Rudanella lutea DSM 19387: one gene and its partner. Each later gene encodes a partner of the first gene's protein in a complex. Links are inferred from orthologs where the notes say so. Each region holds a gene or a part of one and is shown on either strand. Other genes may lie near its edges.

What was found. The genes of interacting proteins can lie anywhere in the genome.
Region 2: the proteins of secY (region 1) and secA are in contact, whole or in part, in a crystal structure (PDB 3DIN), measured with the Thermotoga maritima proteins. The link is inferred for Rudanella lutea DSM 19387 from one-to-one orthologs. Residues at the interface, in WP_004081795.1 of Thermotoga maritima: Glu108, Gly109, Glu110, Glu111, Ala236, Glu237, Arg238, Arg239, Ile240, Thr241, Ile242, Gln243, Tyr244, Ala245, Arg246, Arg247, Val248, Thr249, Gly250, Arg251, Arg252, Val253, Tyr254, Gly256, Ala257, Ser258, Thr259, Tyr260, Leu261, Pro262; in WP_004082002.1 of Thermotoga maritima: Glu261, Ala262, Arg263, Lys300, Ala301, Arg302, Thr303, Ile304, Ile305, Leu323, Tyr324, Asp325, Pro326, Val329, Ser330, Tyr333, Ile336, Lys340, Phe345, Val349, Glu363, Phe364, Tyr374, Ser375, Gly376, Gly377, Glu393, Ile395, Thr482, Ser483.

Annotation. Positions count from the first base shown.
Region 1 is NZ_KB913013.1:2,755,484-2,758,428, forward strand. What follows is about bases 73-2,945. They hold secY (preprotein translocase subunit SecY), read left to right. Parts: upstream 73-788; coding sequence 789-2,102; downstream 2,103-2,945. Other genes in these bases: rpmD (50S ribosomal protein L30), read left to right, coding at 73-81; rplO (50S ribosomal protein L15), read left to right, coding at 270-758; map (type I methionyl aminopeptidase), read left to right, coding at 2,120-2,945. In the rest of the region: more of rpmD, read left to right, coding at 1-72. UniProt on the Escherichia coli protein: The central subunit of the protein translocation channel SecYEG. Consists of two halves formed by TMs 1-5 and 6-10.
Region 2 is NZ_KB913013.1:2,576,735-2,580,746, forward strand. Bases 59-3,998 are described here. They hold secA (preprotein translocase subunit SecA), read left to right. Parts: upstream 59-393; coding sequence 394-3,798; downstream 3,799-3,998. Other genes in these bases: RUDLU_RS0110660 (hypothetical protein), read left to right, coding at 3,974-3,998. Outside these bases: RUDLU_RS0110650 (SLBB domain-containing protein), read right to left, coding at 1-36; more of RUDLU_RS0110660, read left to right, coding at 3,999-4,012. UniProt on the Escherichia coli protein: Required for protein export, interacts with the SecYEG preprotein conducting channel.

The DNA.
Region 1 (2,945 bases):
AGCATTGAGCTGGAATATAACAGCGCTATCGCCGGTGTAGTAAACAAGGTAAAGCACCTCGTTAAGATAGAAGAAATCTAACCCTTGAGGAGTTAGATAGTGGACGTTAGATGTTGGACATCAGACGTTAGACATTGACGATTACCTCGCTAACAATCAATGTCTAACGTCTATCGTCTAATATCCAACGTCTTTTTTGCGGTTTGCAATTCTTTTTACGAATTTTGCAGGCTGCAAATAATCATTGCAAGTACAAACACAATAATAAAATGAATTTAAGCAACCTTAAACCGGCTAAGGGTTCCGTCAGAGAGCGCAAGCGAGTCGGTCGCGGACAAGGCTCAGGAATGGGTGGTACATCTACCCGTGGCCACAAAGGGGCGCAATCACGCTCAGGCTACAGCCGTAAATTACACTTCGAAGGTGGTCAAATGCCCCTTCAGCGTCGGGTACCGAAATTTGGCTTTAAAAACCCGACCCGCGTAGAGTACAAGCCTATCAACCTCGATACACTGCAGATCCTGTTTGAAAAAACAAACGCTGCCGTTATTGATGAGACCGTACTCCAGCAAAATGGTTTGATGGCAAAAGGTGATTTGATCAAAGTTCTGAACCGGGGTGAGCTGAAGGCATCTGTTGAAGTGCATGCCCATGCTTTCTCGGCCAGCGCCAAAGAGGCCATTGAAAAGGCAGGTGGTAAAGCTGTAGTACCAGCACAACCTGTTCGGGCCAACGAAAAAGAGGGAGAGAAGAACTAATCTGTGAGCACGGCAACGGCCTGAAATTTTATGAATCGTCTTATCACCACGCTCAAAAACATCTTTTCAATAGAGGAATTACGGACTCGTATCCTGAACACTCTGTTGTTTATTACCGTCTTCCGTCTGGGTTCAGCGATTGTACTGCCCGGCGTTGATCCCAAGCGCCTGGATATTAATACCGGGGGTCTATTGGGTTTGTTAGACACCTTTTTGGGTGGTGCCTTCAGCAAAGCGTCAATCTTTGCCTTAGGTATTATGCCGTACATCTCGGCCTCTATTGCCATTCAGCTGTTGACGCTGGCCCTACCGTACTTTCAAAAAATGCAGAAGGAAGGCGAATCTGGTCGAAAAAAACTCAATCAGATTACGCGGGTGCTGACCATCGGGGTAACTGCCGTGCAAGCATTGACGTACATCCGTACGACGATTCCCGCCGACGCTCTATTCATCGACCGGGGTCTGTTCACAATCTCTTCACTGTTCATCCTTACCGCTGGAACCATTTTCTGCATGTGGTTGGGTGAGCGGATTACCGACAAGGGCATCGGCAATGGTATTTCCATGATCATCATGATCGGGATTGTATCTCGTTTTCCGGGTGCCATCTTGGGCGAATTCCAATCACGTGGTTCATCAGGTCTGCTGATTTTTGTTCTTGAATTGGTGGCACTGTATTTCGTGGTTATGGGGGCAGTTATGCTGACCCAGGCCGTTCGCCGAATCCCGATTCAGTACGCTAAGCAGGTTATTGGTAACAAAGTAGTGGGCGGTCAGCGTCAATACTTGCCGCTCAAGCTCAACGCAGCGGGCGTAATGCCAATCATCTTTGCTCAGGCTTTGATGTTCATCCCAACGTATCTGGCAGGGCTTTTCGCAGAAAAAAGCGACTTTGCAGCTTCGGTACAGAACGCATTTCAAAGCTATACCACCTGGCAGTACAACGTACTTTTCGCCCTGTTGATTATCGTCTTCACATTCTTCTACACGGCAATCTCCGTTAACCCAACTCAGATTGCCGATGACATGAAGCGTAGTGGCGGTTTTATTCCGGGCGTTAAGCCGGGTATTGCTACTTCAGACTACATTGGTATGGTACTCGACCGTATCACGCTCCCCGGAGCTGTTATGCTTGCCATTGTTGCAATTCTTCCAGCCATTGCCAACTTGCTTGGCATGACCACTGGTTTTGCGCAATTCTTCGGTGGCACATCGCTCCTGATCATGGTGGGTGTAGTTCTCGATACGCTCCAGCAGGTAGAAAGTTACTTACTCATGCGTCGGTACGAAGGCTTGATGAAATCAGGTCGTGTACAAGGACGTGCCGAAACTGTAGCTGCCTAATGTCCGCCAAGAGTAACATGATTTACCTTCGGAGCGATGAAGAACTTGCGCTGATGCGTGAGAGTGCTCAGGTCCTGGGTAAAGCTCATGGAGAAGTAGCAAAGCTGATTCGTCCGGGTATTACGACCAAGGAACTTGATACGGTAGCCCAGACGTTCATTAGAGATAATGGGGGTATTCCATCATTTCTGGGCTTTAACAATGGTACTGCTACTCGTTTTCCAGGTGCGCTTTGCATCTCAGTCAACGACATAGTAGTGCACGGTTTTCCAAGTAAGTACGAGTTACGGGACGGAGATATTATCTCTGTTGACTGCGGAGTTCAACTCAATGGATTTCATTCTGATAGTGCTTACACCTACCCAGTAGGCGAAGTAAGCCTCTCTGTACGGAAACTGTTGGCCCGCACGAAAGAATCTTTGTACATCGGCTTGGAGAAAGCGATTGATGGAAACCGAATTGGCGACATAGGCTACGCTGTACAGTCGTACGTAGAGGGGTTTGGGTACTCGGTTGTTCGGGAGTTAGTCGGACATGGTGTAGGTAAAAACCTGCACGAAGCCCCCGAAGTACCTAATTATGGCAAGCGTGGACAAGGCGTAAAGCTGCGGGAAGGAATGGTACTGGCGATCGAGCCGATGGTCAATTTCGGAAAGAAAGCGATCACTCAGGATAAAGATGGCTGGACTATCCGGACAGCCGATCGGAAACCATCCGCCCACTTTGAACATACCGTAGCGGTGCGGAAAGGTAAGGCAGAAATTCTGACTACATTCCAATACATCGAAGAGGTAACAGCCAACACCAGTCTGGCCGTTGAACTGGACACCTCTGTGGCGGTTT
Region 2 (4,012 bases), 180 kb from region 1 along the record:
ATGGGTATGTACTGACAATTTGTCGGAAACAGTCATGAAACTAAGGACTAATGAGATGCCTCATTAGGAAGGGCAAAAGTAGCGGAAAAATCCTAAAATGACGTACCGTTGTGTGAGCTCTTAGTGAATGGAATCCAATTTGATCCTATTCTCTAGATCCAATAGGCAGAGAACGCCGTATTGTCACCTCAGCGGCTCTCCTCACAAATCCTGTCACGTTCTCTGCCAAATCGGGTAAAAAGACGATACGGAGCGGTTCTTGCAGTACCCGTCTAATAAACTAATTTTGTAGAAAATTACGTCAGGAGGCAAATACCGGACCCCAATCGTTTGTTTTGTTGTTACAGGCTAGCCGATGTAGACCAGCATACCTCTGACTTTTGATCCAACGAAATGATTAATCTCATCACCAAGGGCATTACCAAATTTTTCGGCACCAAGTCGCAGCGGGACATTAAAGAACTGCTGCCCTACGTCGAGAAAGTGAACGCTGAGTTTGCCCGATTGAAAGACCTTTCCAACGACGAACTCCGTCAGCTGACCGCCGAACTGAAGGCGCACATTGCTCAGGAGTTGCAGCCGATTGACAATCAGCTCGATGGCCTGCGGGGGCAGATTAATGACCAACCCGACATGGACGTCAACGCTAAAGAGCGGATCTTTAACCAAATCGATAAGCTCGAAACCGACCGGAATAAAGAACTGGAACGGGTACTCCTCGATATTCTACCGCAGGCCTTTGCCGTGGTGAAAGAAACCGCCCGGCGCTTTGCCCAGAACGAACAACTTGAAGTGACCGCTACCGAGTACGACCGGGAGCTGTCGTTCCGGAAAAGTAACGTGCAGATCGTGGGCGACAAAGCCTACTGGGCCAACACCTGGGATGCCGCCGGTACCCGCATTAAGTGGGACATGGTGCATTACGATGTGCAGATTATAGGCGGGGTTGTACTGCATCAGGGTAAAATTGCCGAAATGGCAACAGGTGAAGGTAAAACCCTTGTTTCGACCTTCCCGGCGTTTCTGAATGCCCTGAGCGGGCGCGGGGTGCATATCGTTACCGTAAACGACTACTTGGCCAAGCGCGACTCCGAATGGAACGGGCCACTCTTCGAATTCCACGGGTTGCGCGTTGATTGCATCGACAAGCATCAGCCTAACTCCGAAGCCCGGAAAAACGCTTACCTCGCTGACCTGACGTACGGAACCAACAACGAATTTGGCTTCGATTACCTGCGCGACAACATGGCGCGCGGTATTGATGAGCTCGTGCAGCGCAAGCACCATTTCGCGATGGTCGATGAGGTCGACTCGGTCCTGATCGACGACGCCCGGACTCCGTTGATTATTTCGGGCCCGGTACCCCGTGGCGACGAGCAGGATTACATTGAACTGAAGCCGCGCGTATCGCGTGTGGTAGAAGCTCAGAAGAAGCTGGTGTACGACCTGCTCAACGAAGCCAAAAAGAAAATTGCCGCTGGCGACGATAAAGAAGGCGGTTTGGCCTTGTTCCGGGCGTACCGGGGTCTGCCCAAACATAAGCCACTCATCAAATACCTGAGCGAGACGGGCGTAAAGCAGATTCTGCAAAAGACCGAATCGATCTATCTGGCCGAAAACCAGAAACTGATGCCCGAGGCCGATGCTCCGCTTTATTTCACCATTGATGAGCGGCACAACAACATCGACCTGACCGAAAAAGGCATCGACTACATCACCGGCTCGGGCGAAGACCCCAACTTCTTTATCCTGCCCGACCTGTCGATCGACCTCAATGAAGTCGAGAAAGATGGCGAGCTGAGCGATCAGGAGAAGATTCTGCACAAAGAGGCCATCATTCGGGATTACTCGGTCAAAACGCAGCGGATCAATACCGTAAATCAGCTGCTGAAAGCCTACACCCTGTTTGAACGTGACACGGAATACGTGATCATGGACGGCAAGGTAAAAATTGTGGACGAGCAGACAGGCCGGATCATGGAAGGTCGCCGGTGGTCGGATGGTTTGCATCAGGCTGTTGAAGCCAAAGAGGGTGTGAAGGTAGAAGATGCCACCCAAACCTACGCCACAATCACCCTCCAGAATTACTTCCGGATGTACCACAAATTGGGTGGTATGACGGGTACGGCCGAAACGGAAGCCTCTGAATTCTGGCAGATTTACAAACTCGACGTAGTGGCTATCCCAACCAACCGGGCCATTAGCCGCAAAGACGAGGAAGATAAAGTGTACCGTTCGGTGCGGGAGAAGTACAACGCTGTGGTTGATGAGATCAACGATCTCGTACAGAAAGGACGCCCGGTACTCGTGGGTACTACGTCGGTCGAGAACTCCGAGTTGCTCAGCCGCCTGCTCACGCTCCGCAAAATTCCGCATCAGGTTCTGAACGCGAAGTATCACCAACGCGAGGCCGAAATTGTGGCCGAAGCGGGTAAGCCGGGTACCGTAACCATTGCCACGAACATGGCCGGCCGGGGTACCGACATCAAACTTACGCCTGAGTCGAAAGCAGCGGGCGGGTTGGCCATCATCGGTACGGAGCGGCACGAGTCGCGCCGGGTCGATCGGCAGTTGCGCGGCCGGGCGGGTCGTCAGGGCGATCCGGGTACGTCGCAGTTTTTTGTCTCGCTCGAAGATAGCCTGATGCGTCTGTTCGGTTCCGACCGGATTGCCCGCGTGATGGACCGGATGGGTCTCGAAGAAGGCGAAGTGATTCAGCACTCGATGATTACCAAGTCGATAGAGCGCGCCCAGAAGAAAGTCGAGGAAAACAACTTCGGTATTCGGAAGCGGCTGCTTGAGTACGACGACGTGATGAACTACCAGCGGGAGGCTATCTACAAACGTCGGCGCAATGCCCTCTTCGGCGACCGTCTGTCGCTCGATATTGCCAACATCATGTACGACGTTTGCGAAGACATCGTGACCAATGCCGAAGGCAATTTCGATGAGGTGCAGCTTCAAATGCTCACGTCACTCGGCGTGACAACCGGCCTCAGCCGCGACGAGTTTGTGAAACTGAAGAAAGCCGATCAGGTTCGGCGGCTGTACGAGGAAGCCGAGACCCATTATGCCGATAAAAACAGTGCCATTGCCGAAAAGGCGTTGCCCGTACTGACGCAGGTACTCGAGCATCAGGGCCATCAGATCCGTAACATCGTGGTGCCGTTCTCGGATGGTCTGCACGAGTTGCAGGTAGTAGCCGACTTACGCGAGGCCGTTGCTTCGGGTGGGCGACTGCTCACGACCGAGATGGAAAAAGCCGTGTCGCTGTCGATTATCGATCAAGAGTGGAAAGAGCACCTGCGCGAGATGGACGATCTGAAACAGTCCGTTCAGAACGCCGTTTTCGAGCAGAAAGACCCCTTGCTTGTCTACAAATTTGAATCGGTCGAACTGTTCAAACGATTCCTGAGCAAGGTCAACTTCGATACGATCAGCTTCCTGACACGGGCCGACATTCCGGCGCAGGACCCGCAGGAGATTGAGCAGGAGGTACGGCAGGCCCCTGAGCAACGCTATCCGGAGCCTCAGCCCGAGCTGTACACCAACATGGATGATTTCGACGACGACCATCTGGCAACGGGCCCCGAAGAGTACGCCCGTCGCATGGCCCAGAATGAAGCCATGGGTGCAGGTGCGCCACCCATGCCCCGGCAGATGCCGACGCGTGTGAACAAGGTTGATCGCAACGCCCGCGTAAACGTTCAGTATGCCGACGGCTCTGTGAAGCGTGACGTAAAATATAAGACGGTTGAAAACGACATCATGACCGGACGGGCCATGCTGATTGACTAACAAGCGTTTTTCAAACCCTTGCAGGTTTTAGAAACCTGCAAGGTCTATTGCTTTAACAACCTTCCGAAACCGGGCAGATTTCCAGAATCTGCCCGGTTTCTTTGCTTCTGAACCAATGCGGACACACTACCTGTTTTAGCGTTAGTAAGCCGGGCTTACTTCGCACAGCCAGACAATGAACAACCGCCTTGGGGTGATTACAACCCTCTCTATC